Regions from separate parts of the Effusibacillus consociatus genome, predicted to be linked through region 2. Evidence: predicted binding sites of a transcription regulator. Region 2 holds the regulator's gene; the other holds the start of a gene.
The links. Region 2 encodes Rex, which represses fermentation and respiration genes when NADH is low (regulators of the CRP and FNR family bind a similar motif). Its sites were predicted from a motif close to TTGTGAAATATTTCACAA; they were not measured.
Positions count from the first base shown of each region.

Region 1: a site for Rex is predicted at 4,096-4,113, ahead of qoxA (cytochrome aa3 quinol oxidase subunit II). Genes of this name have one in related genera too.

Region 1 covers NZ_JBHSHC010000090.1:3,223-10,222, forward strand. Annotated here, with positions in the region: gene ACFO8Q_RS10490 (hypothetical protein) at 1-163, shown strand, start outside; gene qoxD (cytochrome aa3 quinol oxidase subunit IV) at 222-521, opposite strand; gene qoxC (cytochrome aa3 quinol oxidase subunit III) at 523-1,128, opposite strand; gene qoxB (cytochrome aa3 quinol oxidase subunit I) at 1,118-3,094, opposite strand; gene qoxA (cytochrome aa3 quinol oxidase subunit II) at 3,084-4,064, opposite strand; gene ACFO8Q_RS10515 (MBL fold metallo-hydrolase) at 4,424-5,155, shown strand; gene ACFO8Q_RS10520 (TetR/AcrR family transcriptional regulator) at 5,157-5,753, shown strand; partial or broken gene helD (RNA polymerase recycling motor HelD) at 6,612-7,000, shown strand, end outside.
Region 2 covers NZ_JBHSHC010000112.1:300,606-307,605, forward strand. Annotated here, with positions in the region: gene dinG (ATP-dependent DNA helicase DinG) at 1-2,740, shown strand, start outside; gene ACFO8Q_RS16520 (ComEC/Rec2 family competence protein) at 2,798-3,673, shown strand; gene ACFO8Q_RS16525 (RNA polymerase factor sigma-70) at 3,766-4,404, shown strand; gene ACFO8Q_RS16530 (redox-sensing transcriptional repressor Rex) at 4,418-5,038, shown strand; gene ACFO8Q_RS16535 (CLC_0170 family protein) at 5,076-5,441, opposite strand; gene ACFO8Q_RS16540 (GerAB/ArcD/ProY family transporter) at 5,410-6,282, opposite strand; partial or broken gene ACFO8Q_RS16545 (spore germination protein) at 6,318-7,000, opposite strand, start outside.

The DNA of each region.
Region 1 (7,000 bases), on a different contig from region 2:
GATTTTCGGATTTGGCATGTTCGTTTCACTTATGGGTGAGGTCAATACGCGTAAACCGATAAAACCTGCAAAAAATTCCAGATCCCAAACCAATGGCAATAAGCTAAACAACAAGTTCCAAATGAGCAATAAGCTCTTTGTAATAAAAGGAGGTAAGCTATAAGTAAAAGAATCCGGCAATAAAGTGCCGGATTGATATTTGTCGTTTCTATTCCTTTTCGTTAATGTGCGTGTCCGGATGTGAGTACCCACACCGAACCTGCTACAATGATGACCGCACAAACTACTCCATACACAATATTGATAAGATTCGTTTTTCCGTCTTCCCCCTCAGTAACATGCATAAACATGAAGAGTTGAAGAGCGGCTTGAAGAATCGCTAACGTTCCAATAATCGCCATTACTGCTGGAAATGACAGAGCCGTTTTTAACACTACTCCTGCTGCCAGAAATGTAAGCAGCAGTGACAATACGAGACCGTAGACATGACCCATTGGAAATCCATTTGCTTTCTTTTCCATCTTAGGACACCATCGCTTTCAGATACACATAGGTATAAATGAAGATCCATACTACGTCCAGAAAGTGCCAATAGAGTCCGATAATGAACGTTTTACGAGCAGTTTCCGGAATTAAACCTTTCTTTAAAAGCTGGATGATGATCATAGTCCCCCAGCCAATACCCATTGTAACGTGTAAACCATGCGTTCCCAGAAGAAGGAAGAAGCTTGAGAATGCAGCACTTGTTTGCATAGTGGCTCCTGCATGGACATAATGCATAAATTCATTAATCTCCATGTAAAGGAAACCTGCACCAAGGATGAACGTGATAACTAACCAAGCTAACAACCCTTTAAGATTGTTGCGGCGCATTTCAAAAATTGCAATGCCACAAGTGAAGCTGCTTACCAAGAGAAGAAGCGTTTGGATCATGACATCTTTAAACACCATGATGTCTTTAAGGACAGGCCCGCCCGCATATCGTTCACCGAGAACACCATAACCGCTGAACAGTGTAGAGAACAGTACGATTTCAGCACCTAAAAATATCCAAAAACCAAGTATGTTTAAGCGGTTTTGTTCTGTTTGATATTCCAAAGGTAAAGACGTGTTCACTTTAGCCGACACGAGTATTCACCTCTCCCTCTGCTTGCCTCCAAGCACGTTCTGTAGCAAGAATTTCTTCTTTGTGAATATGGTAGCCATGATCATAGTCAAAGGACCGTGCAATCAATCCTGCAAAAATACCAATTGATGCGATCGCGGCAGCCAAATGCCATTCAAATACGAGGAAGAAGCCAACGATACCAAATACTGCACACATTACAAATGGAAGCCCTGAGTTGCTTGGCATGTGAATTTCTTCAATTTGGTTTTCATCGAGCTTGATTCCAATGTTGTTTTTCTTCATATACCAGAAGGCATCTAACGTTTTCACTTCTGGAAGGTAAGCAAAGTTATAATATTGAACCGGTGAAGCAGTTGCCCATTCAAGTGTTCTTGCATCCCATGGGTCGCTGGAGATGTTTCTGTCTGCATATCGAACGCTCCAGTAGATGTTGTAGCAGAATACCGCAAAGCCTGCTGCAAGAATCAGCGCGCCGACAGCTGAAAGCAAGAACAGTTCTGAAAAACCTGATGCGGCAGAGAACGTATAGGAACGTCTGATTGCACCTTTTAAACCAAGGAAGAACATTGGGAAAAATGTCAAGTTAAACCCGATTACAAACAACCAGAAGTGCCATTTGCCAAGTCTTTCATTAAGCATATGCCCGAACATCTTTGGCCACCAGTAGTAGAGACCTGCAAACACCGCAAACACTACGCCAGGAATGAGTACATAGTGGAAGTGTGCGACCAGGAACAGAGTATTGTGGTATTGGAAGTCGGCTGCACCCATCGCTAGCATTACACCAGTCACTCCACCGATTAAGAAGCAAGGCACGAATGCCAATGCCCAAAGCATTGCTGAAGTCATCTTGATACGGCCTTTTCTCATCGTGAACAACCAGTTAAACATCTTAACACCGGTTGGTACGGCAATCATCATCGTGGTGATTGAGAAAATCGAGTTTACTGCTGGACCTGCTCCCATTGTATAGAAATGGTGAACCCAGACCACCATACTTAAAACTGCGATACCGACAATCGAGTAAACCATTGACTTATAGCCGTATAACGTCTTTCGGGAGAACGTTGCAATAACTTCTGAGAATATACCAAAGGCAGGAAGAGCAACGATATATACTTCAGGATGCCCCCATAACCAGAAGAGGTTGGCCCAAAGCATATCCATACCACCGCTGGAAACTGTAAAGAAATGGGTGCCATAGAGACGGTCAAACGTTGCCATTGCTAAAGCCACGGTTAAAATTGGAAATGCTGCGACAATAATGACACAAGTTACAAAAGTAGTCCACGTGAACATTGGCATACGCATAAGAGTCATGCCTTTTGTTCTCATCTTCAAGATCGTTACGATAAAGTTGATACCTGTCATGAGAGTACCGATACCGGCAATCTGTAAAGCAACTGCGTAATAGTTATTACCGATTCCCGGTGTAAACTCTTTACCGGCCAGCGGAAAATAATACGTCCAACCCGCATCCGGAGAACCACCAACTACAAACGAGATGTTAAAGAGCATCGCCCCGGCAAAGAACAACCAAAAACTTAACGCATTCAATTGTGGAAACGCAACGTCTCTTGCACCGATTTGGAGAGGGACAGCTACGTTCATTAAACCGATTAACATCGGCATTGCCATAAACAAGATCATGATAACCCCGTGGGTTGTAAAGATCTCATTATAGTGCTGGGCATCCAAGAATCCCATCTCAGGTCGGGCTGTCTGTGCTTTCATTAAAAGGCCGTCCATACCACCGCGGAAGAACATCAGAACACCCGAGATGATATACATCACACCGATTTTTTTATGGTCAACAGTGGTCAGCCACTCAGTCCAGAGCCACTTCCATTTTTTTAAATAGGTGATTCCGGCGACAATACCAATTGTCGTTAAAACGATTGCAATTTGAGAACCAATAATCAACGGATCATTAAAATAAAACATCTCTTTCAAATTAATGCCCATGCGTGTCACCCCGATGTGCGTCTTTGTTCTCTAAATTCTGTACTGCATCTTTCTGTGCATCTGGACTTCTATAGTTATCTTCTTCTTCGAAGATTTTACCTGGGTATCCGTGACCTCTGTACAGCTCAGGGTTCGTATATGACTTAGAATCCGGTTTAGAGTGATCAACCCACGCCAAGTGTGTGTTAGAGTAGGTTAAACGACCTAAGTGAGTCGGCTTCAACAATTCTTCATATTGCTGCTCAGTCAGTTTCGGAGCTGAACTTTTTGCCTCACTTACCCATTCATCAAAGTCTTTCTCTGTTTTAACCTGAACTTCAAACTCCATTTCAGCATAGCCTTTACCATTGAAGTTTGTGTTTCTTCCAAAATAGGAACCAGGATTATCTGCAACCAGGTACAACTGTGTTTCCATCTTATTCATCGCATACTTTTGTCCGCCCAATGCGGGTATCCAGAAGGATTGCATTGTACCCGCGGATGTAAGCTTAAAATCAATTGGTGTATCCTCAGGAATATTCACGTAGTTGACAGTTTCAATCCCTTGTTCCGGATAACTGAAAATCCACTTCCAATCAGCTGAAGTCACATGAATTGTGATCGGCTTTTTACTCTCATACCCAGCCGGTACATTTTCCAAAGCGTAAAGAGTTTTCACAGTTGGCACCGTCAATGCAGTTACAATTAAGATTGGGATCGCTGTCCAAATGATTTCCAATGTTGTGCTGCCATGCTCCTCCGGGGGCTCATAGTTCATGTTTTCTTTCTTTTCTCTGTATTTCCAGACGATATAGCCAAAGAGAGTCAATACAACTACAACCACCAATAACATCCATAATAATGACCAGTTAATCAGTTCCATAATACTTCTTGCTACAGGCCCTTGTGGTTCAAAGACTACCATGTTCGTTTGGCATCCACTTAGCAATGCGGATGACATTGCCAAAAGGGAAATCAACCACTTTTTCATCCTCTCTACCCCTTTAAATAGATAATTAATTTTGTGAAAAAATTCACAATTTCAATTTCATTTGGTATGTGATCTGCTGCCAAATTCATAAGTAAAGTGTTAATCGGCGGCAGAGAACTGTTTGATTCTGTATGAAATCATAACACACCTCTACCCACAAAATTGTTACAGTATCTAGGCTAAATTGTTACAAAACAAGTAACGAGCACCTGATTTCTCGGAGAAAAATCGAACCTTTTGTTAATGGAGGCAGAAAATTACGACTAATAGGCGGAAAGGAAAAATCAGGCTTGAAAAACTAATAACGTTAGTTATAATAAAACTAACATGATTAGTTTTGGGGGGAGGGGATTTTCCCATTGCAACTCATTCGCGAAAAGACCGTTTACCAATTGGCGTTTCTGCCGCGTTTTTTTCCCGTCAATTGTTATTTGGTGGAGGAAGACGAAGGTTTGACTCTCGTAGATGCTGCGCTGCCCTACAGCTCGAAGGGAATTCTCCAGGCGGCAAGCAGAATCGGAAAACCGATTACCCGAATCATTCTAACCCATGCCCATGGCGATCATGTAGGGGCACTCGATGCCCTTAAACAAGTTCTGCCTGATGTCCCTGTCCATATTTCCAGCAGGGATGCCCGGTTAATGGCCGGAGACCGCACGCTGGACTCGAACGAACCGAATACCCCAATACGTGGCGGAGTCCCCAAAAAACTTAAGACGCGGCCGGACGTGCTGCTTCAAGAGGGAGATCAGATCGGTTCGCTGCTGGCTGTGGCTGCACCGGGACATACGCCAGGCTCGTTTGCATTTCTCGACACCCGCAACAAAGCTTTAATTGCCGGTGACGCGGTTCAAACAAGGGGCGGTATTGCGGTAGCGGGACAAATTCGGCCGTGGTTTCCATTCCCCGCAATGGCGACATGGAATAAGCAGGTGGCGCTGGAGAGTGCCCGCAAGCTGCAAGGGTACCATCCATCATTACTTGCAACGGGGCATGGACGAATGCTGAAACAACCGGGAGATGCTATTGATAGGGTCATTGCGGAAGCGGAACAGAATCTTGAACACACCCAACAGCAAGGGAGGAGCTAACATGTCTCCGAGAATGGGGCTTGAGATGAATACCATTTTAAAAGCCGCCACGGAAATTGCCGATACACATGGTATCGATGAAGTGACATTGGCCTCATTGGCCAAAAAACTCAAGATTCGTTCCCCTTCGCTGTACAACCATGTCGACGGATTGCAGGGATTACGAAAAAAGCTGGCCATCCACGGTCTCGAACAGCTTCACAACGTCTTGACACGAGCGGCCATCGGGCGATCCGGTGATGATGCGGTGCGAGCCCTGGGTGAAGAATATGTGGCATTTGTACGAGCCCATCCCGGACTGTACGAAGCAACCCTTAGAGCCCCTGATCCGCGGGATCCCGACATTCAACGAGCGGGAAGCAAAATCGTCGATCTGGCAGTCCGCGTGCTGAATGCTTACGGCCTGGAAAACGAAGCGGCACTTCATGCCACGCGCGGACTGCGCAGCATATTGCATGGCTTCGCTTCGCTCGAGCAGATAGGGGGATTCGGACTTCCGCTCAACCTTGATGTGAGCTTTCGTTTGCTGATCGATACCTTTCTTGCGGGCATTCACATGATGAAGCAAAAGGGGGAACCAAATTCGCATCCCGAATGAGGGGAAGGAGAAAGTAAACATGAATTTGGAAGAAGGGGAGGTCTCGTGATTGCCTCCTGAAAACGTACCGCAACTTCGAAAAAGCAGGCATCAAGAATATTACGTAGAGGTTTTACAAAGACGGTAGGCACGAAATGTTAAACGAAATTAACAAAGAAGAAGTTTACCGGGATGTCATTCAGTGGTTAAATGGGCTTGTTCAAGCAGCAGCAATCCTCCGCTAATTGGAGGATTTTTTATTCATTAAAAAAGCTGCCGAAGGCGGCATTCTATTGGACCTGTTACTGGGTCGGACCCAGTTCCGGAGTCTCGGTCGGTTGTTTGGGAAAATGACTCGTCCGCGGGAAATAGCGGACTTTCAGGTATTTATTATGACATTTTTGGTAGTGATTTTTGAAATAACAGTTTTTAAGCTCTTATTCCGCCGCTTGAGCGCCAAAGAGGTATAAAAAGTGTCGAATAAGTACCTGCGAATCCTTTATTTTCAAAATCCAGCCGTCGGATAGTGAAATACCGGATCGAAAATCCGTTATTCTTCAAACGGGGAGGCAGCAGCAACGTCCAATGAAATCGAACTTTTAGGCCAAAAAAAGATATACTTTCCATTACGATAAAAAAAACGTCTTTCGACGTCCTTCTTGATTTCAGGAGTTGCGGTTGGTACAATGACTAATGGTGCGGCATCAACAGCATTCAGTTACACAAACAATATCCCTATTATATTATATCACAAATTTATTTTGTGTGTCAAACATGTACTTATTTTATGAGTTTATTCCATCGTTATATACAGGACAGGGGGGCAATTTTGTGAGCATTACGGAAAATGATTGGCGTGTAGAGCAGCAACGCGTGAATATGGTCACCGGGAAAATCGGAAAACGGATCGAACGGCTGGAGGGGGAAATCGGAAAGGTTAAAATGGACGTCGTAGCCATCCGAAAACATTTCTGGGACGATGTGACCGTGAATTTGAGCAACCCGGACGATGTCACGGAGACGTATTTCAGCATGAAACAGCAGGCAGAAGTGCTCTCCGAGAGAGAACGCAGACACCGCCACTCCGTTGAAGAGCTCAACAAACTGACTCGATTGATTCAGACACCCTATTTCGGCCGAATCGATTTTACGGAAGACGGTGCACGAGAAGCTGAGCGAATCTACCTGGGTATTGCCTCTTTTCTGGACGAGGACAACGATACTTTTCTGGTATACGACTGGCGGGCCCCGGTATCCAGTCTATACTA
Region 2 (7,000 bases):
TCAAATTCTGGATACTTTTGAAACATTTGTGGCACAAGACAAACCGCTGCCACCCTTTTGTAAGGAATTAACCGGCATTTCTGATGAAGATCTGATTGACGCTCCTCCGCTGTATAAAGCCATCGCGGATTTCCTTCGTTTTGCGGATGGTGCGGACTGGGTAGCACATAATGCTTCTTTTGATATTTCTTTTATAAACCGTGCGCTGGAAGAGTGCGGCTATCTGCCTTATGCCGGGATGTATGTCGATACGCTCGAGTTATGTCAGATCCTGTTTCCGAGAGAACCAAGCTACTCGCTCGAAGCACTGGCTGCGAACAGGAAGATCGCTCACGGGCGTCCGCACAGGGCGCTGTCGGATGCGCTGGCAACAGCTGAATTATTTTTGCAGCTGCATGAAAAAGCCAGGAACTTGCCGTTATTGGTTCTGCAGCAGATCGAGCAATTGACAGGGATGTCCGATTGGCACTTGCGGCATTTTTTCACCGATTTGGTGCAGGATCCTTTGAAGTTATCGAAAACCGAAATTCCTGACGGGTGTACGGTCATTCAACAGCTGATGCATCGGCCCGTGCAGGTACCCGAGAGAAATCTTGAAGATCGGGAACCTGTCATTTATGACTCGGATACAGCCTCTTTTGTGTTGTCTCAGGAGGGGCCCCTTGCGGCAAAATATATAGGGTATGAAGAAAGGCCGTCTCAATTGCAAATGGTGAGAGCGGTTGCGGAAGCACTGTCTACGGGGGATCATCTCGTTGTCGAGGCAGGGACGGGGACAGGGAAATCACTGGCCTATCTGATCCCGGCGATTCTCCACGCCAACGCCACGGGTGAACGGGTTGCAGTCGCTACTCATACGATCAATCTGCAGGAACAGATAAAAGAGCGGGATATCCCTTTATTGAAGGAAATTATGGATGTTTCGTTCGAAGCTGCAGTCGTGAAAGGACGAAATAATTACGTTTGCATGCGGAAGGTGGCAAGCGGTGTCAATACACAGGGGATCATTTCCGATCCGAGTGAGCGTTCTTTTTATGTGCGAATGATTACATGGCTGATCGAAACCGAAGCCGGTGACCGTGAGGAGCTCAATCTGCAGGGATCTCACGCCGATTTTTGGAACCGCGTGGCAAGTGACTCCGATTCCTGCATAAGCAAAAAATGTCCGTGGTTCCGCAACTGTTATTACTTTAAGAACAGGGCGGCCGCTGAACAAGCGGATGTGATCATCACGAATCACTCCCTGGTCTTTACCGATATAAAAGCGGATCACCGGGTACTTCCCTCGTACAACCATTTGGTGATTGATGAAGCTCATCATATTGAAGATGAAGCGACCAAGCATTTGGGTGAAGACGCCAATTACTTTCAGATAGTCGGGGCGCTGAACCGATTGGCAAGAGAGAATCGCCAAGGACTGTTGACTCAATTGCGAACGATGATCGGACTGCAAACCGCGTTTGCCAAAACCGCGAGCATCGCGGATCAAATGGTCGACAAGATACTGGAAGTCAGGACTCATGCAGATGAAACATTCCGTTTGCTGCAGCGTTTTACGCTTGACCAGTCGGAAAAAAGTGAAGGAGGTCGTTCGACTCTGCGGCTTGGCAACAGTCACCTCCAACTTCCCGGGTGGAATGCGATTCTCTCTTCATTCGAGAATCTGCAGACGGAAGCCGCTGCGCTGCGAAGCTTGATGTCCAAACTTGAGACCGAAGCTTCCGATTTTGGCGATGAACAGGCAGCCGGCTTGGTCACCGATATTGGAGGACAGGTGCAGGAATTGGACCGTCGACTGATGACCATGGCCCGGTTTTTCAGGGAAACGGATCCGCAGTCGATGGTTCTCTGGCTGGAGGCTGATGAAAAGGGAGGGCGTCCCGCTGTAAGCCTCTATATGGCTCCCATTAAAGTCGGTCCGCTTTTAAACCAGAATCTGTTTGAGAAGAAAGAGTCGGTTATCCTCACGTCAGCAACTATCACTATCAACCAGGGATTCTCCTATATTATCGATCGGCTGGGGCTGAGAAAGGCGGACGAAGAAGGAAGATTACGCACCTTGCAGGTAGACTCCCCCTTCGATTACAAAAACCAGGCTTTGTTATGCGTTCCTACGGATGTAACGCCGGTAAAAGGCGTATCCGAACAAGCATTTGTGGATTCGCTGTGTGAATCAATCACAACTTTGGCCCGCATCTCCAACGGCAGGATGCTCGTATTGTTTACTTCGCATAAAATGCTGCGGGATTCCTATACGAAAGTAAAGCCGAGGTTGGCGGAACATAATATTCGTGTATTTGCTCACGGAATCGATTCGTCATCCCGAATCAGGCTTGTTCAGGAATTTAAAAGAGAGGAACGAGCGGTTCTGTTTGGCGCCAACTCGTTTTGGGAAGGGGTCGATATCCCGGGTGAGGATCTTTCGTGCCTGGTCATCGTTCGCCTGCCGTTTTGGCCGCCGAATCACCCCGTGGCTGAAGCGCGGACGGAAGCGCTGGAGAGAGAAGGCCGCAATCCGTTTATGGATTATTCCGTACCGCAGGCGATTGTGCGTTTCAAACAGGGGTTTGGTCGGCTCATTCGCTCCAAAAAAGATGTCGGCGCTATAGTGGTATACGACCGGCGTCTTGTGGATGCCCGTTACGGTCGGCATTTCATCAAATCGCTGCCTGATCCATGGGTGTACCAGGGGCCTGAAAAGGAAGTCTTTAAAGTGATCTATAACTGGCTCAAGCGGTAATATAAAAAGGGCGTCACGCATATACATGTCCCAGATAGCGAGGGGAACGACATGCGAATGGCGTTCAAGCAAAACTTTATTCTTTGGATTTTTGTTCCATTCCTGATTGTGGCAGGGGCGACTATGGAAACGCTCCTGCCCGTTACCCATTATTTTGACAGATTGCCGATCAATACAAAGGTTGACTTGAAAGGAAAAGCGGCAATCCGATTCCTTGACTTGGGGAATGGGGTTTCCGCTGTCCTTCAGACAGAAGAAGGACACCATATTTTGATCGATGGGGGAGAAGATCAGTCGGCTCTGATGATCCTGAAAGAGCTGGCAATGCTTGAAGCACAACGGCTGGATTTTGTCTTTCTGACAACTCCAAAACCCGAACATATGGGCGGATTTGGGATCTTGACGCAAACCGTGCCAATCGGAAAAATTGCATATCCTCATCTATCGGCGGCTGAATTTGGTTTGGACGCTTACGAGGCTGCGAAATCAATTCCCAGAATACGCTTGAAAGCCGATCAAACATATATTTTGGGTGAAAATTTATCGATCAAGGTGTTCAATCCCCGTGAGCCTGTCTATGGGGTCGTGGGGGAGCAATCGCTGGTTTTTCAAATGACTTATCGAGGAACTACAATCCTTTTTACCGGTGATATTTCGGAACAAGTCACGGAAAAGCTGTTGGATTTGCCGATCGAAAGCGATATTCTGGTAATTCCCAATCACGCCAAGAAAAATAGTTTCCATACTGATTTCCTGCAAAAAGTGAATCCGAAGGTAGCGGTGATAACGGGAGTCAAAAAGGGGTCGTCCAGCCCGGATGAAAGCATCGTGGAACAGTTGTACGAGAGTTGGATAGATGTGTATCGGACCGACCAGCAGGGAACGATAACGGTTTTATTTTCGAACCGATCTTTTGAGGTCATCCGGCCTTAGAAAAAAATAGTTCGAATTTTCTTATTGACGAATCTTTTCTATTTCTTCTATGATGAAAAGTAAGACTCTCATAAATTGGGAGGTGGTCGTCTATGAATCATCTGCATCTTGAACCTAGCGATGTAGAAAGCCAAGTACTGCTGGCCCAACAGGGAGACTCTTATGCAATCGAACAGGTTCTGTCCCACTTCCAATCACTTGTTCGTTTTCGAGCTCGCTCGTTTTTCCTTGCGGGGGCTGAACAGGAAGACCTCATCCAGGAGGGAATGATCGGTTTATTTAAAGCAATCAGGGATTATCGGCTCGACAAAGAGATTCCGTTTCGAATCTTTGCCGAAATCTGCATCAACCGGCAGCTGATTACAGCCATCAAGAGCTCCAGGAGACTCAAGCATCAACCGTTGAACCACTATACGTCGCTTCACCGCTCGATGAGTGAGGATGAATCGCGCCGTTTCCTGATCGATACCTTACCGTGTCCTCAAGGATCTGAACCGGATGAGGTTGTGATAAAACAGGAACAATTGCGTGAACTGCAAAATCAGCTGAGTGTAATCCTGAGTCCATTTGAATTTCAGGTTTTAAACTTGTATTCGGAGGGACACAGTTACAAAGAAATTGCAAAAATGATGAATTCGACCACAAAGGCAATTGATAACGCCCTTTGCCGGATCAAGCGAAAAATGGATTCGGCCGCCGTAAACAGGAATCTGCAAAGAATATCGTCATGATTTGGAGGAAAAGATGAAGACTCCAAAAATATCGGAAGCGGTGATCCGGAGATTACCGGTTTATTTAAGATATTTGCAACACCTGCGTGATTTGAATATTACAACCGTCTCTTCCCACGAATTAGGACAAAATCTGGACATGAACCCGGCGCAAATCCGGAAAGACCTCGCTTACTTCGGAGAATTTGGAAGAAAAGGCATAGGGTATGACGTCCAATATCTGATTGAAAAGATCAAACAAATCCTAAAACTGGACAGGCGTCTCAATGTGGCTCTCGTCGGAGCGGGAAATCTGGGTACCGCGCTGTCAAACTACAACCGATACACAAACGAGAAACTCAAGATTGTAGCCATTTTTGACTCGTTTGAAGAGAAAATCGGGACCCAGGTGGGGACGCTTGAGGTTTTGCCCATTGAGTTATTACCCAAGATGGTCAAGGAATTGGACATCAAAATGGGCATTATTACCGTCCCTGCCACAGAAGCTCAAAAAGTGGCTGATCAGATGGTGGATGCGGGGATCAAGGGAATTCTGAATTTCGCTCCTGTTATCCTTAAGGTCCCACTCGATATTCCCGTTCGCAATGCGGATGTGACTACTGAGCTGGAGTCACTCGCTTATTATGTGGATTAGTCGTAAACCTTCCCGTCACGGGAAGGTTTTTTAATGTTTAAAACCAACTCTGATAAACCCAATTCGCCACATACGTCAAGATACCGAGCGACACATTAAGCCCTCCGAGAAAGCGAGCCGCTTTTTTCTCTTTTTCCATCTGCTTCAAATCGTAACCTTTTGCGTCAAACCGCCAGATCATGAAACCTGTAACCAGAAATAAAACTACGACGTACTGAATGTAACCTATGTTGATCATCCGGGACGCTTCCCCCCTTGTTATCTCGCTTTCATCGACCTCAAGTCCCAACACAACGGCACGGTCTTCGATTTCGAGGCGATCCCAACATCCTGTAAGCAGGGGAAATGTGATCAGCAGCACGCATAGCAGCTTAACCTGTTTCACCCAGTTGCCCCGCGCCACGTCGATCCCCCCTTTTCTTGCGAATCGTGGCTGTGATTAATAACAAGGACGGATACGCAATCGTGATCCAGAGTCCAGTTCGCCCGACCGACTTAATGATCTGGTACGTTTGCAGGACGTTTTGCAGCAACATCGCGATCACAAAAACGAACGTAAAGATGAAGAACGAAAGCATCTTGTGATCGCGCAAACGGAAGAGTTCGCTTATCGCGTGAACCGTCAGATAATAACTGGAGAGAAGAGTGGTGAACACAGCTGTCACCCAAACTGCAAGGAACGCTGCGTCCAGTCGTTCCATAATGTTGCCGGGCAATGATGTCGTCTTTGCCAGTTCGAGTGTGGGCCAAAGCAGGAGTTTAGTCTCTTCTGCGCCAAATACGGCAACAGTAGCCACGACGGCGGCCAGATAAAGTCCTCCGGCAATCAACATCCCCCAGAGACTGGCCTTCATCGCCTTCTCGGGGTGCCGCATCGCCGGAATCACGATTGTCAGGATAAAAGAGCCTTGAAACAACGCGGATACCGTCAGGATACCCATGCGCATTCCCTTTGGTTCGTTCCCCAAGATTGGCAGCAGATTGATCATAGTCGCATTTTTTAGCGAAAGCACAACGATCAATATACCGGGTGCCAGGAGAAACGGGAGATAAAACATATGAATGTATGCAAACGTCGTGATCTCATTGCGAGTTGAGATGGCGGCGAGCAACAGCATAACGATCACGGTGACTTCCAAAGGGGTGCGCTGCAGAACGGAAGTAATGACGACTTCCCCGAATTCGCGTGAAGCAAGCGAGGTCAACACGGCAAAAAAATGATAATAAACACACTTCCGATGCACCCCACCTTCTGTTTCCGACTTTTAGAGGATCAAGTGTATTGTGCGAAGGACAGTGAATGGTTGTTTATCAGGATAAATCCCACCATGATCCCATAAAGTCCAAAGGTTCCGGCAAGTATTACCATGGGGAAACGCAACATGCGCAAAGCGATTGCCGCATTGTAAGCGGGTGTCGCAAATGAACCTATTGTTGTCAATGCAATCAAAACAACGGTAATAGGGCTGGCAAACCCTGCAGAGACCGCGGCTTGTTCGACGACAAGTACGCCGACGATCGACAGCGCCCCCCCCCCCGACTTGCTGGGGCAAGCGCAGCGTTGCTTCCCGCAAAACTTCCATTGATATTTCCATGATCAATACTTCCACAACGGCCGGGAAGGGAACACCTGCTCGTCCCCCCGCCACCGCAACTGCAAATTCCGTCGGAATCAATTCCGGATTGAATGAGATGACCGCTACATAAAGCGCCGGGAAGAAGAGAGAAAAAATTAAGGCCATCAGTCGGATAAAGCGCACTAAGCTGCCCATAAGAAATCTTTCCGAGTAGTCATCCAACGTCTGATAAAATTGACTAAATATGGCCGGCACGATCAAGGCAAAAGGAGAACCGTCAACGAGAATCGCCACTCTGCCCTCTAACAGCGTGCCGACCGTTTTATCCGGACGTTCCGTATTCTGGATTTGTGGAAACGGGGACATATTATGATCCTCGATGAAT